Regions from separate parts of the Halomonas sp. MCCC 1A11062 genome, predicted to be linked through region 3. Evidence: predicted binding sites of a transcription regulator. Region 3 holds the regulator's gene; each other region holds the start of a gene.
What was found. Region 3 encodes sigma-54, which starts transcription at its own class of promoters, with help from an activator protein. Its sites were predicted from a motif close to TGGCACNNNNNTTGCTNT; they were not measured.
Positions count from the first base shown of each region.

Region 1: the regulator sigma-54 is predicted to act here: its motif matches at 3,349-3,366, upstream of urtA (urea ABC transporter substrate-binding protein).
Region 2: the regulator sigma-54 is predicted to act here: its motif matches at 4,254-4,271, upstream of HOP58_RS01825 (amino acid ABC transporter substrate-binding protein).

Region 1 covers NZ_JABFTW010000009.1:127,319-134,199, reverse strand. Annotated here, with positions in the region: gene HOP58_RS12045 (tripartite tricarboxylate transporter substrate-binding protein) at 1-999, shown strand, start outside; gene HOP58_RS12040 (tripartite tricarboxylate transporter TctB family protein) at 1,121-1,603, shown strand; gene HOP58_RS12035 (tripartite tricarboxylate transporter permease) at 1,623-3,113, shown strand; gene urtA (urea ABC transporter substrate-binding protein) at 3,477-4,802, shown strand; gene urtB (urea ABC transporter permease subunit UrtB) at 4,877-6,580, shown strand; gene urtC (urea ABC transporter permease subunit UrtC) at 6,584-6,881, shown strand, end outside.
Region 2 covers NZ_JABFTW010000001.1:396,823-403,703, forward strand. Annotated here, with positions in the region: gene HOP58_RS01805 (M1 family aminopeptidase) at 1-843, shown strand, start outside; gene HOP58_RS01810 (ribonucleotide reductase subunit alpha) at 954-1,358, shown strand; gene ahpC (alkyl hydroperoxide reductase subunit C) at 1,487-2,050, shown strand; gene ahpF (alkyl hydroperoxide reductase subunit F) at 2,427-3,983, shown strand; gene HOP58_RS01825 (amino acid ABC transporter substrate-binding protein) at 4,338-5,366, shown strand; gene HOP58_RS01830 (amino acid ABC transporter permease) at 5,476-6,666, shown strand; gene HOP58_RS01835 (amino acid ABC transporter permease) at 6,677-6,881, shown strand, end outside.
Region 3 covers NZ_JABFTW010000004.1:47,720-54,600, reverse strand. Annotated here, with positions in the region: gene HOP58_RS05660 (KpsF/GutQ family sugar-phosphate isomerase) at 1-713, shown strand, start outside; gene HOP58_RS05655 (HAD hydrolase family protein) at 737-1,294, shown strand; gene lptC (LPS export ABC transporter periplasmic protein LptC) at 1,308-1,928, shown strand; gene lptA (lipopolysaccharide transport periplasmic protein LptA) at 2,006-2,452, shown strand; gene lptB (LPS export ABC transporter ATP-binding protein) at 2,460-3,185, shown strand; gene HOP58_RS05635 (RNA polymerase factor sigma-54) at 3,362-4,783, shown strand; gene raiA (ribosome-associated translation inhibitor RaiA) at 4,892-5,200, shown strand; gene ptsN (PTS IIA-like nitrogen regulatory protein PtsN) at 5,207-5,677, shown strand; gene rapZ (RNase adapter RapZ) at 5,724-6,644, shown strand; gene HOP58_RS05615 (HPr family phosphocarrier protein) at 6,647-6,881, shown strand, end outside.

The DNA.
Region 1 (6,881 bases), on a different contig from region 3:
ACTGCCAAGCAACACCTCACCCGTTTCAGTGCCATCGTGCTGCCGCTCGCTGCGGTGGTGGGCATGAGCAGTGCGGCTCAGGCCGACGAGTGGACCCCGACCCGCAATATCGAGTTCATCGCCCCGGCCAACCCCGGCGGCGGCTGGGACACCCTGGTGCGCACCACCACCCGCGTCATCCAGGAAGAGGGGCTGGCCGAGCGCAGCTTCGGTGCCATCAACGTACCGGGCGGCGGCGGTGCGGTGGCCTGGGCCCAGATCGCCCGTGACAGCGGCAACCCGCACAAGCTGTTCGCCACCAGTCCGCCGATGATTCTGGTGCCGCTGGCCGGTGCGTCCCGCTACGACCACACCAACTTCACGCCTATTGCCAGGCTGATCACCGATTACTCCATCGTGCTGGTGCGCAACGACTCTCCCTACGAGGATCTGCCGTCGCTGATCGAAGCCATGGAACAGAATCCCCAGCTCAGCGTCGGTGGCGGCAGCGCCCCGGGCTCCATGGACCACATCTCCATGGCCGGTCTGGCGGCGGCGGCGGGTTTGAACGCTTCCGACGTCAACTACATCCCGTTCTCCGGCGGTGGCGAAGCCATGACCAGCCTGATGGGCGGCCACGTGCAAGCGGTGATCACCGGTGCCGGCGAAGCCTCCGGTCAGCTCGGCGAGAACAGCCAGATCCGCGCGCTGGGCGTATCCGCCCCCGAGCGTCTGAGTGGTGCTCTGGCGGAGGTGCCGACCTACCAGGAGCAGGATATCGATTACACCTTCGATATCTGGCGCGGCGTGATGGGCACCCCGGACATGCCGGCCGAGGCGGTCGCCTACTACGAAGATCTGTTCGCTCAGATGCTCGAGACTGACGGCTGGCAGCAGGCTCGCGACCAGTTGGGCTGGATCGATGCCTATCAGGACAGCGAAGAGTTCGGCACTTTCCTCGATGAGCAGAAAGAGCAGTTCAGCACCATTCTGGGCGACCTCGGCCTGCTGGGCGAATAACCCACCAACGCTTCGCGATTTTCGCTTCCCGGGTCCGGGCCTCGCCTAGCGAGGTCCGGGCATTCTCGAACGCCAAGAACTTGGGCGCTGCTCACGCGGTGGTAGCCCGGGACCGACTCCCATGACACGACTCAACTCCAACCAGGTCATTGCTCTCTTGCTGGCGCTGCTGTCGGTAGGTTATCTGGCCATGGCCTGGCAGATTCCCTCCTTTCCGCTGCCGCGCCCGATCGATTCCGACCTCTTCCCCAAGGTGCTTGGCTTCACGTTGCTGGGGCTTTCGGTGCTGCTGTTTCTCGAGAAACCCAAGGCCAAGGACGTGCCGGAAGCGCTGGATCCCAATGAACTTCAGCAGCCATTGCTGCTACGGCCCTGGGCGCGTGTGGTGGTCACGGCCATCGTTTTGGCGCTCTACGCATTGCTGCTGGTGCCGGTGGGCTTCGTGGTAACTTCCGTCGCCCTGGTCTTCGGGCTGGCGGCTTACTACGGCTACCGTCGCCACTGGGTCAATCTGGCCACGTCGCTGGGCGTGGTGCTGGGGCTCTATCTGACCATGACGCGCATCATGGGCGTTTATCTACCCACCGGCGTGCTGCCGATCTGACTGGCCGGAGAGTGAGCCCATGGAAGCCTTCAACAATCTGATGTACGGCTTCAGCATCGCGCTGGAGCCAGTCAATATCCTCTACGTCTTTGCCGGCGTCTTTGCCGGTACCATCATCGGCATGCTACCGGGTCTGGGGCCGATCAGCGCCCTGGCCCTGATGATTCCGCTGACCTTTGGCATGGAGCCGTCCTCGGGCCTGATCCTGATGGCGGGGGTTTACTACGGTGCGATCTTCGGCGGCTCGACCTCGTCGATCCTGCTCAATGCCCCTGGCGTGGCAGGTACGGTGGCGACCTCCTTCGACGGCTATCCCATGGCCAAGCAGGGCATGGCGGGCAAGGCGCTGGCCATTGCCGCCTACGCGTCGTTCATTGGCGGCACCGTTTCCATCATCTTCCTGATGCTGGTGGCGCCGTTGCTGGGTCGGGTAGCGGTAAGCTTCGGCCCCGCCGAATACTTCTCGTTGATGGTGCTGGGCCTTACCGCGGTGGTGTCGCTGTCCGACAAGTCGCTGATCAAGGGACTGATCGCTGCCGTGGTCGGGGTGATGATCTCGATCATGGGTATCGACCTGCAGACCGGTACCGAGCGTTTCACCTTCGGCACCGTGCATTTGCTGGATGGCATCGACTTCCTGGTCGTGGCGCTGGGTATATTCGCCCTGACCGAGGTATTCTTCATGCTGCTCAGAGGCGGTGGCGGCAAGGAGCAGCCGCGCAATGCCATCGGCTCGCTCAAGCTGTCGAAGTCGGAAGTGAAGGAGATTGCGGCACCGATCGGCCGCAGCTCGATCCTGGGTTTCTTCACCGGTGTGCTGCCGGGGGCTGGCGCCACCATCGGCTCCTTCCTGGGCTATAGCATGGAGAAGCGTCTGGCCAAGGATGGAGACACCTTCGGCAAGGGCAACATCAAGGGCGTGGCGGCACCCGAGTCGGCCAACAACGCGGCTTGTACCGGCTCCTTCGTGCCGCTGCTGACGCTGGGCGTGCCCGGCTCCGGCTCTACCGCGGTGCTGCTGGGTGCGCTGCTGGTGATGGGCGTGTCTCCCGGTCCGGCCATGCTGGTGGATCGTCCCGACGTCTTCTGGGGCGTGGTGGCGAGCATGTACCTGGGTAACATTTTCCTGTTGGTGCTCAACCTGCCGCTGATACCGCTGATCGCCAAGATCCTCGACATGCCTCGACCGTTGCTGCTGTCGCTGATCCTTATCTTCTGCATGCTTGGTGTCTACGGCATGAGCTTCAGCGTCTTCGATCTGCTGCTCCTGCTCGGCTTCGGCCTGTTGGGGCTGGGCATGCGCCTGTTCGGCTTCCCGGCCGCTCCGCTGATCTTGGCGCTGATTCTCGGCGACATCATGGAGGAGTCCATGCGCCGGGCGCTGCAGATCTCCGGCGGTGACTGGTCGATCTTCATCGACAAGCCGATTTCCATGTGGCTGCTGATCATTGCCGCGCTGTCGCTGACTCTGCCGCTGATCAAGCGCATGATGGCACGCCGCAGCGTCTGACAACCCGAACCTTCCTGCCTTTGAAACGGGGGTGCCGAGCGATCGGCGCCCCCGCTTTCGTTTCCGCTTCTTCCCACTGCACCGCCATGGTGCTTCGTGGTGGTGCAGTCGCTACGTCGTGGCGCGTTCATGGCGCCCAAAGCTGCACGTCTGAGGTGCGTAGGTGACGCATTTTTACTTGGCAGCTTTGTGCAACTAAATGTCACGCAAAGAATTTTTAGAGCTTGCCGCATCATGGCGCACGCTTTGCAACGACAGGATGCCTAGCGCTGTGTAGCCAATGCCGGCTGCACATGATCCCTCACAACAAGTCCCTCCCTCAGAGGGCGCAAGGAGGTTCGCTTGAACGCTTCTCGACGCATCATGCCTTTCCCGCTTCGTTCCACCACCCTGGCTCTGATGGCAGCGGTTTCCCTCGCGTCCGCCAGTCAGGCCCTGGCCGAGGAAGGCCCCATCAAGGTGGGCATCCTGCACTCGCTATCCGGCACCATGGCCATCAGCGAATCGACCCTGAAAGACACCGTGGAGATGCTGATCGCGCAGCAGAACGAGCAGGGCGGTCTGCTGGGACGTCAGCTCGAAGCTGTGGTGGTGGATCCGGCCTCGAACTGGCCGCTGTTCGCCGAGCGGGCGCGTGAGCTGCTCGAACAGCACCAAGTGGACGTGGTCTTCGGCAACTGGACCTCGGTATCGCGCAAGGCGGTGCTGCCGGTGTTCGAGGAGCTCAACGGTCTGCTGTTCTACCCCGTGCAGTACGAGGGTGAGGAGTCTTCCGAGAACGTCTTCTACACCGGGGCGGCCCCCAACCAGCAGGCCATTCCGGCCGTGGACTACCTGATCAACGAGATGGGAATCGAGCGCTTCGCGCTGCTCGGCACCGACTACGTCTATCCGCGTACCACCAACCGCATCCTCGAGGCCTACCTCAAGGAAGAGCACGGCGTGGCGGATGACGACATCATGATCAACTACACCCCCTTCGGGCACAGCGACTGGCAGAACATCGTCGCCGAGGTGCGTCGCTTCGGCAGCGAGGGCAAGCCCACCGCGGTGGTCTCCACCATCAACGGCGACGCCAACGTGCCGTTTTACCGTGAGCTGGGCAACCAGGGCGTGGACGCCGGCGACATCCCCGTCATCGCCTTCTCGGTGGGTGAGCAGGAACTGACCGGTGTCGACACTGCACCGCTGGTCGGCCATCTGGCCGCCTGGAACTACTTCATGAGCGTGGACACCGATGCCAACTACGACTTCATCGACGCCTGGATCGAGTGGACCGGCGACGAAGAGGCGGTGACCAACGATCCGATGGAGGCCCATTACATCGGCTTCAACATGTGGGCCGAGGCGGTACGCAAGGCAGGCACCACCGATCCCGATGCCATCAAGGACGCCATCATTGGCGTGGTGGTACCCAATCTCTCCGGCAGCTATGCGGCGATGATGCCCAACCACCACATCACCAAACCGGTGCTGATCGGTGAGATCCAGGACAACGGCCAGTTCGACATCGTATGGCAGACGCCCTCCACGGTTGCCGGCGATGCCTGGTCCGATTACCTGCCGGGCTCCCGCGATCTGATGGCCGATTGGCAGGCGCCGATGCGCTGCGGCAACTTCAATGTCGCTACCGGTCGCTGTGGTGGCAGCACGGCTGCCGAAGAGGCCGAAGCGGCGCTCGCCGAGTAAGCAGTACCCCGCCCCCCGCTGCCCAAGTGCAGCGGGGGAGCACGCCTTCTCCATCGTTTCCGAGGAACGCTCCGATGAGATACCCCCCCATGCTTGGGCCAGCGACGGCCGGGGCGAGGGCCGGCACCGATGCCGCCGAGGATGAACGTACCTCCCAGAGCCGGGGCTCATGGCTGCTGGCTCTCGCTCTGAGCCTCGTGCTGGTGCTCGGCCTCTCCATCACGACCCCCGCTGCGGCCCAGGAAGCCGCGCCGAACGACGATGCCGCCGCCATGACGCTGCTCGAGTCGCTGGATGTCGATTCGTTTCCCGCCAAGGGCGAGGCCATCGATGCCATCGTTCACAGCGACGATCCCCGCGCCCGCGACTGGCTGCAGGCACTGCTCGACGGCCGCCTGCAGCGCGCCGGTGACGGCCGCTTCGTGGTGGTGCTGGACAATACCGGACGTGACTGGCCGGTACAGGATGCGCTGAGCGGTGAGCCGCTGGGCCAGATGTCTCGCCGCGAGCTGGACCGCATCGGCATCAACAACGCGCTGCGTAACCAGCTGCGCAGTGCCATTGCCGTGGTCGATCTCTACGCCGCCGACGTCGGGCTGCGCCGCGCTTCCGCCGAACGTCTGCTGGGTGAAGTCGATGGCGATCTGGCCGGTCCGCTGGCCGAGGTAATTGAAGAGGAGCCTGATGCGCGGGTGCGCGGACGCCTGGTTCAGGCACTGGCAATTTACCGTCTCGAACAGGGTGAGCTCGCGGCCATAGACGACCTGCAGGGCAGCCTGCACTCCCGGGTACGTGTGGCCCTCAACCGTGCCGCCAACGGCGACGATCCGATCGTGGCCGACGCCGCCCGTGAGGCATTGAACGGCATCGAACAGATGCTCAAGGTCAACCGTGCCGCAGAGACGCTCTACTTCGGTCTTTCGCTCGGCTCGGTGCTGGTGCTCGCCGCCATCGGCCTGGCCATCACCTTCGGGGTGATGGGGGTGATCAACATGGCTCATGGCGAGCTGATCATGCTGGGCGCCTATACCACCTGGGCCATGCAGCAACTGCTACCCGGTCAGCCGGGGCTGGCCCTGATACTGGCGATTCCCGCCGGGTTCATGGTCGCGGCGCTGGCGGGTATCGCCATCGAGCGCGGCGTCATTCAGTTCTTGAAAGGGCGGCCGCTGGAAACGCTCCTGGCCACCTTCGGTATCAGTCTGATCCTGCAGCAACTGGTGCGCACCGGTATTTCACCGCTCAACCGTACCGTGATCACACCGGAGTGGATGAGCGGCTCCATCGCCGTCAACGATGCGCTCTCTCTGACGCTCAACCGTATGTATGTGCTCGGCTTCGCCCTGGTGGTGTTCGCTGCACTGATGCTGATCATGCGCCGTACCCGCCTGGGGCTCGAGGTGCGGGCGGTGACCCAGAACCGCGCCATGGCGCGCTCCATGGGCATCCGCGCCACCCGAGTCGACATTCTCACCTTTGCCCTGGGTTCCGGAGTGGCGGGGCTGGCCGGCGTTGCGCTCAGCCAGCTCACCAACGTGGGGCCCAACCTGGGCCAGAACTACATCATCGACTCCTTCATGGTGGTGGTGTTCGGCGGCGTCGGCAATCTGTGGGGCACCCTGGTGGCGGGCCTCTCGCTGGGCGTGATCAATCAGGTTCTCGAACCCTGGGCCGGGGCCGTGATGGCCAAGATCATCGTGCTGGTGTTCATCATCCTGTTCATTCAAAAGCGCCCCCGCGGACTCTTCCCGCAGAAGGGCCGGGCGGCGGAGGGCTGATCCATGGATTCTTCTCGACTCTGGTTGCTACGGCCGTTCGGTGAGCGCTCGACGCTGATCTTTCTCGGCGTGCTGCTGGCCGCCATGACGCTGGTGACGTTGCTGCATGTGGCGCTGCCACCGGGGCATCCCCTCTATGTCAATGCTTATACCGTTAACTTGTTCGGCAAGTATCTGAGCTATGCGCTGCTGGCGGTGGCGGTGGATCTGGTATGGGGCTATCTCGGTATCTTGAGCCTCGGGCACGGCGCCTTCTTCGCTCTGGGCGGCTACGCCATGGGCATGTACCTGATGCGTCAGA
Region 2 (6,881 bases), on a different contig from region 3:
CGTATCGGCGACGAAGCCTTCGATGCGGGGCTGCGCCGCTTCGCCGAGCGCCATATGCATCGTGAGGCCGGTTGGGGCGACCTCGCGAAGGCGCTGGGCGAGGCCGCCGGCGAGTCGCTTCACGCGTTTGTCGAAGCCTGGGCGCAGCAGCCGGGGCGTCCAGCGCTGGGTGTCGAGGCCACTCGCCGTGAGACGCCGGACGGCTGGACGCTAGCGGGGGTGCTAGAGCAGAGCGGGGTGGGTGCACCCTGGCCGCTCCAGGTGCCGCTCACGGTCGAGACTACTGCCGGCGTGGAGCGGCACCGTGTTTCGCTCGAAGCGGAGCGCGCCGACTTCTCGCTGCGGCTGGAGAATGAGCCGCTCGCGCTTCTCGTCGACCCCGACTTCGACCTGCTGCGCCGGGTGGGCGGACCGCCGATCCTGCGCCGGGTGGCGCTCGATCCTGCCAGTCGGCTGCTGGCCTTGGAGGCCTCGCTGGCCGAGCCGGTCAGGCAGGCCCTGGGTGCCCCGCTGCCTTCTGCCAGCGAGGGGATGTCGCTGGCAGAAGGCGCGCCGCCGCTGCTGTTGGTGGGGCTGACCGAGCCCGTCGCTGGCTGGCTCGAGGGCCAGGGGCTCGATGGTGTCGTCCCCGACATGGCGCAACGTGGCCAGGCACGGGCCTGGACCCTGCCCGGCACCACCGTGACGGCGGTCAGCGCTGACGACCGGGAGACCCTCATGCGCCTGCTGGGCAGCCTGCGCCATCAGCTGGCACATGGCTACCTGATCGTGGACGGCGACGAAACGACTACCGGCGCCTGGCCGCTCGAGGAGACGGCCCTGCGCGTCGATTGGTCGCCCTGATCGCTTGCACGCAGCGGTGCTCGATGCGCTATCGTATCGGGAGCCGCCGGATGCCCGGCGCACGACTCGATCATGTCGCGAAAGCGCACGGAATCTGCTGGAGGATTGCCTTGGCCATTTCCCGTTTTGCCGATCTGCTGGACGAGGCGCGTCGTCAGCCCGAGCCGCAGCGGCTGCTGTTCGTCTTCACCCGCGCCGAGCTGCCGGACAACCCCACCGAGGAGCAGCGTGAGCGCTTCGAGCAGGGTGAGGGTGGCGCGCTGACCCCGGTACTGTGCGTCGACAAGGCGCCCGAGGAGCTCAGTGACATGGATGCGCTGGTGGCGGAGTCGCAGCACACCGGCATTGAGTGGGACGTCGTCTTCGTCGGCGCGCTGTCCGGCCGCGGCCGAGAGGCGCCCACCAGCGAGGAGGCCGAGAACCATGTGCAGCGTATGGTGCAGTCGCTGCAGATGGGCAATACCCAGAGCTTCCTGGCGCTGAATCGTCAGGGTGAGGCGATAGCCTTGCAATAGCGTTTCGGTGACACCATAGAGAACCCTTATCGGAACCATGGCGGCAATCAATTTTCGCCTATGGGTTGCGATAGATAAGATAGCCCCCGTATTCGGATCACCCCACCAATGACACGGAGCATTACTGAATGTCCCTGATCAACACCGAAGTCCAGCCGTTCAAGGCCACCGCTTTCCACAACGGCGAGTTCGTCGAAGTCTCCAACGAGGACCTGAAGGGCCAGTGGTCTGTGGTGATCTTCATGCCGGCCGCGTTCACCTTCAACTGCCCGACCGAAGTCGAGGACGCCGCCGAGCATTACGAGGAGTTCAAGAAGGCCGGTGCCGAGGTCTACATCGTCACCACCGACACTCACTTCTCGCACAAGGTATGGCACGAGACTTCCCCGGCGGTGGGCAAGGCCAAGTTCCCGCTGGTCGGTGACCCGACTCACCAGCTGACTCGCGCTTTCGGTGTGCATATCGAAGAAGCCGGTCTGGCCCTGCGCGGCACCTTCGTGATCGACCCGGAAGGCGTGATCAAGACCCTGGAGATCCACGACAACGCCATCGCCCGCGACGTCGCCGAGACCCTGCGCAAGCTGAAGGCCGCCCAGTACGTTCGCAACAACCCGAACGAAGTCTGCCCGGCCAAGTGGAAGGAAGGCGAGCAGACTCTCGCTCCCTCCTTGGATCTGGTCGGCAAGATCTAAGGAAACACTGATTCATTGCTGCGCTCGATATCTTGGCCACCGGCGGTGCTCGAAATCCTCACCTAGTACCGCATAGGCTCCGGTTGACTCGCAGCCTTCGGCTTCTCGCCCCTTCGGGGCCAGCCTACGGCTGTTTGTCGCTTCGCTCGGTACTGCGCTCCGGCGGTGGCCAACCTCTCATCGCTCGCGACATGAATCAGCAGTTCCCTAAGTCGAATCATCGCGAGGCTGCGAGCTGGCCTCGCGTTCCCGCCCGGGCATGTGCTGCCCGGGCGATTTTCCGATACGTGCAAGCCCATGCCTGTGCCGACGCCACGTCAGCGCTGAGAGCATCGTCTTGCCATTTTCCAGCCCAGACATGAAGGAAACCGCTGTCATGTTGGACGACAATCTGAAAAGTCAGCTAAAAGCCTACCTGCAGAAGGTCACGCAGCCGTTCGAGATCGTCGCATCCCTCGATGACGGCGCGAAATCCCAGGAGCTGCATGGGCTGCTGAAGGACATCGTCGCCCTGAGCGACAAGATCACCCTGCGCCTGGACGGTACGGATGCGCGCAAGCCTTCCTTCGCCCTGAACCGTCCCGGCGAGGAGCCCGGCGTGGTCTTCGCCGGTATCCCCATGGGCCACGAGTTCACCTCGCTGGTGCTGGCGCTGCTGCAGGTGGGCGGTCATCCGCCCAAGGTCAGCGACGACACCCTCGCCCAGATCAAGGCGCTCGAAGGCGAGTTCCACTTCGAGACCTACTACTCGCTGTCGTGCCAGAACTGCCCCGACGTGGTGCAGGCGCTCAACCTGATGGCCATCTTCAACCCGGGCGTGCGCCACGTCGCCATCGACGGCGCGCTGTTCCAGGACGAGGTCGAACAGCGCCAGATCATGTCGGTGCCGAGCATCTACCTCAACGGCGAACCCTTCGACCAGGGGCGCATGAGCCTGGAGCAGATCCTGGCCAAGGTCGACACCGGCGCGGCCCAGCGCGAGGCGGCCAAGCTCAACGAGAAGGATGCCTTCGACGTGCTGGTGGTGGGCGGTGGCCCGGCCGGCGCCGCAGCGGCCATCTACGCCGCGCGCAAGGGAATCCGCACCGGCGTGGCGGCCGAACGCTTCGGCGGCCAGGTGCTCGATACCATGGCCATCGAGAACTTCATCTCCGTGCCCTACACCGAAGGCCCCAAGCTGGCCGCGGCCCTCGAGCAGCACGTCACGGAGTATGAAGCCGACATCATGAACCTGCAGCGTGCGGTCAGGCTGATCCCGGCCTCCGACCAGGGCGGCGAGCATGAGGTGGAGTTCGCCTCCGGCGCGCGCCTCAAGAGCAAGACGCTAATTCTCTCTACCGGCGCCCGCTGGCGCGAGATGAACGTGCCAGGCGAGGCCGAGTACCGCAACAAGGGCGTGGCTTACTGCCCCCACTGCGATGGTCCGCTGTTCAAGGGCAAGCGCGTGGCGGTGATCGGCGGCGGCAACTCCGGCGTCGAGGCGGCCATCGATCTGGCTGGCATCGTCGGTCACGTAACGCTGATCGAGTTCATGGACGAGATGCGTGCCGACGCAGTGCTGCAAAAGAAGCTGCGCAGCCTGTCCAACGTCGAGATCATCCTCGGCGCGCGTACCACCGAAGTGAACGGCGACGGCACTCGGGTCAACGGCCTGACGTACGAGGAGCGTGCCAGCGGCGAGATCAAGCGGCTCGAGCTGGAGGGCATCTTCGTCCAGATCGGCCTGGTGCCCAATACCGAGTGGCTTACCGATTCGCCCATCGAGCTCTCATCGCGCGGCGAGATCGTGATCGACGAGCGCGGCATGACCTCGGTGCCCGGTATCTTTGCCGCCGGCGACGTCACCACCGTGCCCTACAAGCAGATCGTCATCGCCATGGGCGAGGGCTCGAAGGCCGCACTTGGCGCCTTCGACTATCTGATTCGCCACTGACGCCCTGATACGTCACTGACGTCCGCGGCCGGCAACGGGAACTCGTTGCCGGCCGCCGCTTCACTCGATGCCCCGCAGGCCATGACCTGCGGGGCATCGTCTTTTCAGCGGTCTCGATCTCCGCCTGTCGCTCCTCCTTCCAGGTGGCACTCTGCAGGTGCAAGTGGGCTGCCGGTAGGCTCTGGGCGCACTAAGGCGGTGCGTTCTCACAGGACGGATCGCCTTGGCTGCGACCGTTGAATAAGTGTTTTGCCTGCTCTATCCCTGTCCTGGAACAATCCTTGCTAAGGTGCTGGGCACATGCCCAGGCATGCATCACTCAAGAAGACCAATAACCCATCGAGGATATTTTTCATGCGTGACAACAAGAACAAGTGGCTACTGGCCACTTCCGCAGCGGCACTGGCACTGGGTAGCGCCTCCCTGGCTTCGGCCAACACCCTGCAGAACACCCTCGAGCGTGGCGCCGTCCAGTGTGGCGTCAGCGACGGCCTGCCGGGCTTCTCCGCCCCCGACGACCAGGGCGAATGGCAGGGGCTGGACGTCGATGTCTGTCGTGCCGTGGCAGCTGCGGTATTCGGCGATGCCGAAGCCGTGCGCTACATCTCCCTGAACGCCGTGGAGCGTTTCACCGCGCTGCAGTCCGGCGAGGTCGACATCCTTTCGCGCAACACCACCTGGACCACCACTCGCGATACCACTCTGGGTCTGAACTTCACCGGCGTGACCTTCTACGACGGTCAGGGTTTCCTCGTTTCGCGTGACCTCGGCGTGACCAGCGCCAAGGAACTCGACGGCGCTGCGGTCTGCACCCAGTCGGGCACCACCACCGAGCTCAACCTGGCGGACTACTTCCGTGCCAACGGCATGGAGTTCCAGCCCATCGTCTTCGATACCTCCGAGCAGACCGTGGGCGGCTTCGAAGCCGGTCGCTGTGACGTGCTGACCTCCGATACCTCCCAGCTCGCCGCGCTGCGTATCCAGCTCTCCGACCCGGATGGCGCCGTGGTCCTCTCCGACGTCATCTCCAAGGAGCCGCTGGGGCCGTCGGTGCGCCAGGGCGACGATCAGTGGTTCAACATCGTCAAGTGGGCGCTGTTCGCCATGATCAATGCCGAGGAGTATGGCATCACCAGCGAGAACGTCGACGAGATGCGCGAGTCTGACAACCCCAACATCGCTCGTCTGCTGGGACAGGACGGCAATTATGGTGAGGGCATGGGTCTCGACGCCAACTGGGCCTACAACATCATCAGCCAAGTGGGTAACTACGCCGAGAGCTACGACCGCAACGTGGGCATGGACTCACCGCTGCAGATCGAGCGTGGCGTGAACGCCCTGTGGACCGATGGCGGCATCATGTACGCTCCGCCGATTCGTTGATCGCCCGCCCGAGTCACCTGCGGTGCCTCGATCCAACCCTGCCCCGGCCTGGATACCCCCAGGCCGGGGTTTGATAACTGCTTGACGGATCCAGGCGGAGAGTCCCTTCATGTCCGTTCGTCCCAAAGCTCACTCGCTGGGCCCCAAACCGCCTTTCTGGCGCGACCGCGCCAAGCGCGCCCTGATCTTCCAGGCGCTGCTGGTTGCCGCTGTCGTCGCCTTTCTGCTCTACATCATCGGCAATACCCAGGACAACCTGGCCGCCCGCGGCATCACCACCGGCTTCGGCTTTCTCGACAGAACCGCCGGTTTCGGCATCGGCCAGACCCTGATCGAATATTCGTCCCAGAGCACCTACGGCCGTACCTTCGTGGTGGGCCTGCTCAATACGCTGCTGGTATCGGCACTGGGTGTCGTGGCCGCCACTATCATCGGCTTTATCGTCGGTATCGCGCGGCTGTCGCCCAACTGGCTGATCGCCCGACTGGCCAGCGGCTATATCGAGATATTCCGTAACATCCCGCTGCTGCTGCAGATATTCTTCTGGTACTTCGCCGTGTTGCGGGCCATGCCCGGTCCGCGCGATAGCCTGGCTTTCGGCGAAGTCATCTTTCTCAACGTGCGCGGGCTGTTTCTGCCCGAGCCGTTGTTCGAGTCGGGCTTCGGCCTGATCCCGCTGGCCTTCGGTGTCGCCGTCGTCGCCAGCATCGCGCTGACGATCTGGAACAAGCGCCGCCATGAAGCTACCGGTAAGCGCCTGCCTGCGGGCTGGATCTCGCTGGCCTTGATCGTCGGCCTGCCGCTATTCGTTCTGCTGGCGACCGGCGTACCCGTCACCTGGGACGTACCCGAGCTGCGCGGCTTCAACTTCCGCGGCGGCATCACCATCATCCCGGAGTTCCTCGCTCTGTGGCTGGCGCTCTCGATCTACACGGCGTCGTTCATCGCCGAGATCGTGCGCTCCGGTATCCAGGCGATCTCCCATGGTCAGACCGAAGCGGCCCAGGCGTTGAGCCTGCCGCAGAACCTGGTGCTGCGCCTGGTGGTGGTGCCTCAGGCGCTGCGCGTGATCATTCCGCCGCTGACCAGCCAGTACCTCAACCTGATCAAGAACTCCTCGCTGGCCACGGCCATCGGCTATCCCGACCTGGTCTCGGTATTCGCCGGTACCACGCTGAACCAGACGGGTCAGGCGATCGAGGTCATCGCCATGACCATGGCGGTCTATCTGACCATCAGCCTGCTGGTGTCGATGTTCATGAACTGGTTCAACGCCCGCGTGGCGCTGGTGGAACGCTAGGAGAGGCGCCATGACGATTCAATACAAGATGATCGAGGCGCGTCCTGCGCCGAGTAATACGGTGGGGCCTGTCGCCTGGTTGCGTGCCAACCTGTTCAGCGGGCCGGTGAACACCATTTTCACCCTGCTTGGCCTCTACCTGCTCTATCTGCTGCTGGTACCGACCATCCAGTGGGCCCTCATCAATGCCGACTGGGTCGGTACCACCCGAGACG
Region 3 (6,881 bases):
TGATCACCCCGGGCGACGTGGTGCTGGCCCTGTCGAATTCCGGTGAGACGGCGGAAGTCACCGCCCTGCTACCACTGCTCAAGCGCATCGGCACACCGCTGGTGAGCATGACGGGACGCCCCGACTCGACCCTGGCCCGCCACGCCGATGCCCACCTCCACGCCGGGGTCGAACGCGAGGCATGCCCGCTCGACCTGGCACCGACCGCCTCCACCACCGCCGCCCTGGCACTGGGCGATGCGCTGGCGGTGGCGCTGCTCGAGGCACGCGGTTTCACCGCCGAGGACTTCGCCCTCTCCCACCCCGGCGGCAGCCTGGGCAAGCGCCTGCTGCTGCGGGTTGGCGATCTGATGCATCAGGGCGACCGGCTGCCCCGCGTGCCGCTGGGCAGCCCGCTGCGCGACGCCCTGCTCGAGATCACCCGCCAGGGACTCGGCTTCACCTGCGTCGTCGACGAGCAGAATCGTCTGATCGGTGTCTATACCGACGGCGATCTGCGCCGCACCCTCGATCAGCACCAGGATCTCAGCCGGCTGACGGTGGACGACGTCATGACCCGTCCCGGCAAGCGCATCAGCGCCGACCTACTGGCGGCCGAAGCGGTGCGCATGATGGAAGACAACCTGATCACGGCGCTGGCCGTGGTCGATGACGATGGTCACCCGATCGGTGCCCTGCACATGCACGACCTGCTGCGAAGCGGCGTGATCTGAATTCACTCTGACAAGGAGAGCCCATGGCGCTCGCCACCTCGACCCTCGACCCGCGTCTGCTCGACCGCTTGCGCAAGATCCGCCTGCTCGCCCTGGACGTGGATGGCGTGCTCACCGACGGTCGGCTTTATTTCCAGGCCGACGGCGTGGAGATCAAGGCGTTCCACACTCAGGACGGCCTGGGCATCAAGCTGCTGCGCCGCGCCGGGCTACAGGTCGCCTTCATCACTGGCAGGGAGTCACCCATGGTCAGCCATCGCGCCGCCGCACTGGGCGTCGATCATGTCTTTCAGGGCTGCGAAGACAAGCTCACCACTCTCCGCGAACTCTGCAATCGCAAAGGCATCGAGCTCGAGCAGGTCGCCTTCTGCGGCGATGACCTGCCCGACCTGGCGCCCATCCAGCGCGCAGGTGTCGGCATTACCGTGCCCGGCGCCCCGCCCTACATCCGCGCCCTAGCCGATCACGTGACCGAGCGCAGCGGCGGCCATGGCGCAGTGCGCGAGATCTGCGACCTGCTGCTCGAGGCGCAGGGACATCGCGACGCCCTGATCGACACCTACCTGCACGGCAAGCGCTGAGGTCGCCCCGCCGATGCTGCGTCGTCTGCCGCGCCCCTCGTTCCGTATCTGGCTGTTTCTGCTGCTGCTGGCTCTGGGCGGCCTGATCACCTGGCTGGACCCATGGCGGCCCCCACCCCCCGGCCCGGTACCCACCGACGAAGCCGGCGAGCCCGACTACTTCCTGGAGCAGGCCCGCCTGACACGCTTCGATTTCGAAGGCCGCGCTCATCAGCGGCTGGAGAGCCCGCGCCTGGTACACACCCCCCACGACGACGTGACACGTGCCGTCACGCCGCTGGCGCACCTGATCGACCGCGAAGGACGACAGTGGGTGGCGAACAGCCAGGAGGGGCGGCTCGGCCCGGGCGGCAACCCGCTGACCTTGACCGGCGACGCACGGCTCTTCGCCCCCGAGGAGCGCTGGCAACTCGATACCGAGGTGCTGCACTACGACGCCAATGTCGGACACGCCTGGAGCGATACGCCGGCGCTGCTGCAGCAACCGCCGCAGCACATGCGCGGCGAACGCTTCGACGTCTGGATCCATGACAACCGGGCACGATTGACCGACAATGTGCGCGGCTATCATCCCCCGGAAGGCGCTCAGCCGGGACAGGCCGACCCCGTCACCCTGGAGGAACTCACGCCATGAAGCGACGCAAGCTTCCAACGCCACGCATGCTGCTCACCCTGGCATTGATCGGCCTGGCATGGAGCCCTGCCGCGAGCATGGCCCAGCAGCGCGACGCCGACCAGCCCATCCATATCGAGGCCGACCGGCTCGATCTCGACGATGTCGCCGGCACGGCGGTCTACACCGGCGACGTGGACATTCGCCAGGGCACCATGCGTATCACCGGCGACCGCGTCGAGCTCCGGCGCAACGCGGCCGGAGAGTTGTCACGCGCCACGGCCCGCGGCGAGCGCGCCTACCTCGAACAGCAGCCCGACCCCGATCAGCCCGTGGTCCGCGGCTGGGGACGTACCGTCATCTATCACGCGGCCGAACGCCGCGTCGAACTGATCGACCGCGCCGAGCTGCACCAGGGTGGGGACACCTTCGATGGCGGCTATCTCGAGTACTTCCTCGACCGTCGCGTGGTTCAGGCCCGCGCCGAGAGCGAAGGCGTCGAAGGACGCCAACGCATTCGCATGACCCTGCAGCCGGAGCGCTGAGATGGCGATGAAGACCCTGCACGCCCGTCACCTGGCGAAAAGCTACAAGCGCCGGCGCGTGGTGCACGACATCAGTCTCTCCATCGAACAGGGCTGCGTGGTGGGGCTGCTCGGCCCCAACGGAGCCGGCAAGACCACCTCGTTCTACATGATCGTGGGGCTGGTCAAGGCCGATGCCGGCAACGTCTGCATCGACGATCTAGATCTTTCGAAGAGTGCCATGCACGAGCGCGCCAAGGCGGGCATCGGCTACCTGCCTCAGGAAGCTTCGATCTTCCGCAAGCTCTCGGTGGCCGACAACATCATGGCAATCCTGGAAACACGCAAGGACCTGGATCGTCAGGGGCGTCAGCAGCGCCTGGAGCAGCTGCTGGAGGACTTTCACGTCACGCACATCCGCGACAACCTGGGCATGAGCCTGTCCGGGGGTGAGCGGCGGCGAGTGGAAATCGCTCGGGCGCTGGCCACCGAGCCGGCCTTCATTCTGCTGGACGAGCCCTTTGCCGGGGTCGACCCGATCTCGGTGGGCGAGATCAAGGGCATCATCCGCCAGCTGAAGGCCCGCGACATCGGCGTGCTGATCACCGATCACAACGTTCGCGAGACGCTGGACATCTGCGATTCGGCCTATATCGTCGGCGACGGCCAGATCATCGCGGAAGGTGACGCCGAAGCCATCCTGGCCAACCGGCGCGTGCGCGAAGTCTATCTCGGCGAGGACTTCCGGCTATAGCGCTCTCGCGCCCATAACGCATTCTTCGCCGACAAGCAAGAATCTGATCTTAAATTAAAAGCTTCTAACAGGCATGAATATTGCCGATGGCATGCTTATTGCAGCCTCGAGCTCTTGCAAGTGATCCTCGGCCAGTCTAGGGTAGAGTCTTTCCGGCAAATGAGCCCATTATTCTCATGGCCATGAAAGCATCATTGCAACTGCGAGTCGGCACTCAGCTGACCATGACACCACAGCTACAGCAGGCCATCGCGCTGCTGCAGCTCTCCACCCTGGACTTGCGCCAGGAGATCCAGCAAGCTCTCGAGTCCAATCCCATGCTGGAGCTCGACGACGGCTTCGGCGAACAGGCCGTCAGCGAACCCCAGAGCGACGACTGGGCCAGCGAAATTCCCGGTGAGCTCTCCACCGACAGCGACTGGACGGATACCTATCCCGATCATGGCAGCGGCGCCGCCGGCGCCACCGGTGAAGGCCCCGACTTCGAACGCCAGGCCTCTGGGCAGACGCTGGCCGGCCACCTGATGTGGCAGTTGGCGATGATCGATGTGAACGAGCGTCAGCGCCAGATTGCCGAGAGCCTGATCGATGCCGTGGACGGCACCGGCTACCTGACCCAGCCGCTGGAAGAGATCCGCGACGGCCTGCGGCGCCAGGGCCTCGAGGGGTTGCCCACCCGCGAGGTCGAGCAGGTGCTGCTGCGCCTGCAGCAGTTCGAACCCACCGGTGTCTTCGCCCGGGATCTACGCGAATGCCTGATGCTGCAGCTCGCCACCCTGCCTGACGACACTCCCCTGCTGCCCCAGGCACGCCGCCTGGTGCGCCAGTTTCTCGAGGCCTTGGCCGCCGACGACCGCCGCCTGCTCAAGCGCCGCCTGAGCCTGGACGACGAGGCCCTCGACGACGCCATTGCCCTGGTACGCTCCCTGAACCCCCGCCCCGGCAGCGACTATGCCGAGGTCGGCAGCAACTACATCACCCCCGACCTGGTCGCCTATCACGACGAGTCCGGCTGGCGCGTAGAGCTCAATGCCGAAGCGCTGCCACGGCTGCGCATCCAGCCCGACTACGTCGCCCTGGTGCGGCGCGCCGACAAGAGCCAGGACAACCAGTTTCTCAAGGACCACCTTCAGGAAGCTCGCTGGCTGATGAAGAGCCTGGCCAGCCGTAACGACACCCTGCTGCGGGTGGGGCGCGAGATCATGGCCCGCCAGATCGACTTCCTGGAGCAGGGCGAGGAGGCGATGAAGCCCCTGGTGCTGGCCGACATCGCCCAGGCCGTGGAGATGCACGAGTCGACCATATCGCGGGTGACGACGCAGAAGTTCATCCACACGCCGCGCGGCGTATTCGAACTGAAGTATTTCTTCTCCAGCCATGTCGGCGGCAACGGCGAGGGGGACGCTCACTCCAGCACCGCGATTCGCGCCCGCATTCGCAAGCTGATCGCCGACGAGCCACCGCGCAAGCCGCTCTCGGACAGCCGCCTGGTGGAGCTGCTGGCCGACGACGGCATTCAGGTGGCGCGCCGCACCGTGGCCAAGTATCGTGAAGCGCTGGGGATACCCTCCTCGAGCGAACGCAAGCGCTTTCGTTGAAGTCGAAACGCAGCGTTGACAGCGGACAAGAGCGTCGTTCGGAGGGGTTTGCAAGGAGGCAAAAAGGGTTACAATCAAACCACCACTCGAAGGACGAAGGAGCTTGTCATGCAAGTCAACATCACCGGCCATCATGTTGAACTGACCGATTCCCTGCGTGACTACGTGAGCGAGAAGCTTAGCCGCGTCCAACGGCACTACGACAACATCACCAACGTCCAGGTCACCCTGTCCATCGAGAAGGAGCGCCAACAGGCCGCCTGCACGCTGCATGCCGCCGGTGCCGACCTGCATGCCGAAGCCTCCGACCCGGACATGTACGCCGCCATCGATGCGCTGACCGACAAGCTCGACCGCCAATTGGTCAAGCACAAGGAAAAGGCCCAGGCCCGCGCCCAGGGCGCCGGCATTCGCTGAGTTGCCATGACACTGGAAACCATACTGCCCCCTGAACGCGCGCTGTTCGACGTTCCCGGGGGCAGCAAGAAGAGGGTGCTGGAGTTTTTCAGCACCTTCATTGCGCAGAACACCCCGAGCCTCGATAGCCAGGAGGTCTTCGGCCGATTGATCGGCCGTGAGCGACTGGGCAGCACCGGCATCGGCAACGGCGTCGCCATTCCGCATGCGCGAAGCCCGCACTGCCACAGCCCAGTCGCCGCCTTCCTCAAGCTGGCCGAGCCCATCGATTTCGACGCCATCGACGGCGAACCGGTCGACTTGGTCTTCGTGCTGCTGGTACCCGAGGAGGCCGACGATACGCATCTGTCGCTGCTGAGCCAGGTAGCCGGCGTGATGAACGATGCCGAGACCCGTTCACGGCTGCGCAAGTGCGAAAGCCAGCGCGAACTTCACGAGCGTCTGATCGACGCCATCCGACGACAGTCTTCGGCCTGACCGCTACCCCTTGCCGCTCGGCCAGCCCCTGATCAGGAGAAACGTAATGCAGCTTGTGATCATCAGCGGCCGCTCAGGCTCCGGCAAGTCGATCGCACTGCAGGCGCTCGAAGACATCGGCTACTACGCCATCGACAACCTTCCGGCGATGCTGCTCGGCTCGCTGGTCGACGAACTGCGCGGCTCACCCACGGTACAGCAGTGCATCGCCGTGAGCATCGATGCACGCAATCTTCCTCACGCGCTGGAACGGTTCCCCAGGCTGCTGGAGGAGCTGCGCGCCAAGCAGGTCGACTGTCAGATCGTCTACCTAACCACCGATGCGCGGATCCTGATCGAGCGCTACTCCGCCACCCGGCGCCGGCACCCGCTGACCCGCGACAGGGACATGACCCTGAGCGAAGCCATCGAAACGGAAGACACGACACTGAGCGAGATTCGCAACCTCGCCGACCTGATCATCGATACGTCGCGGCTTTCGGTGCACGATCTGCGCGGGCGCATCACCGAGCAGGTGGCCAGCCATCGTGCCGACCAGCTGACCCTCACGGTGGAGTCGTTCGGTTTCAAGGGTGGCGTACCGCTCGACGCTGACATCGTGTTCGACGCCCGCTGTCTGCCCAATCCGTACTGGGACCCGCGCTTGCGTGCGGCGACCGGTCGCGAAGCGAGTATCGTGGAGTTCCTCGAACAGTATCCGCTGGTTCACCAGATGCACGAGGACATCGTCGCCTGGGTAGAACGCTGGCTGCCGGCCTATCGCGACAGCCATCGTAGCTACCTCACGGTGGCCATCGGCTGCACCGGCGGCCAGCATCGCTCGGTGTATCTGGCCGAACGTCTCGCCCGACACCTCGCCCAGCAGCAGCCCGACGTGCGTCTGCGCCACCGCGAACTCGGCATTCATATACCGGTCACTGCCACGCAGGAGACGACCGCAGCGCCATCCGAACGCAAGGAAACCTGAGCGTGCCCAGCCGCAAGCTGACCCTGACCAACAAACGCGGCCTCCATGCACGTGCTGCCACCAAGCTGGTTCAGTGCTGCCAGCCCTTCGATGCACGCGTGTTCGTCTGCCGGGGAGCCCAGCAGGCCGACGCCACCAACATCATGGCCCTGCTGATGCTTGGCGCTCCCTGCGGCACTGAACTCGATATCAGCGCCGAGGGAACGGATGCGGAAGCGGTACTCGAAGCCATCGAGG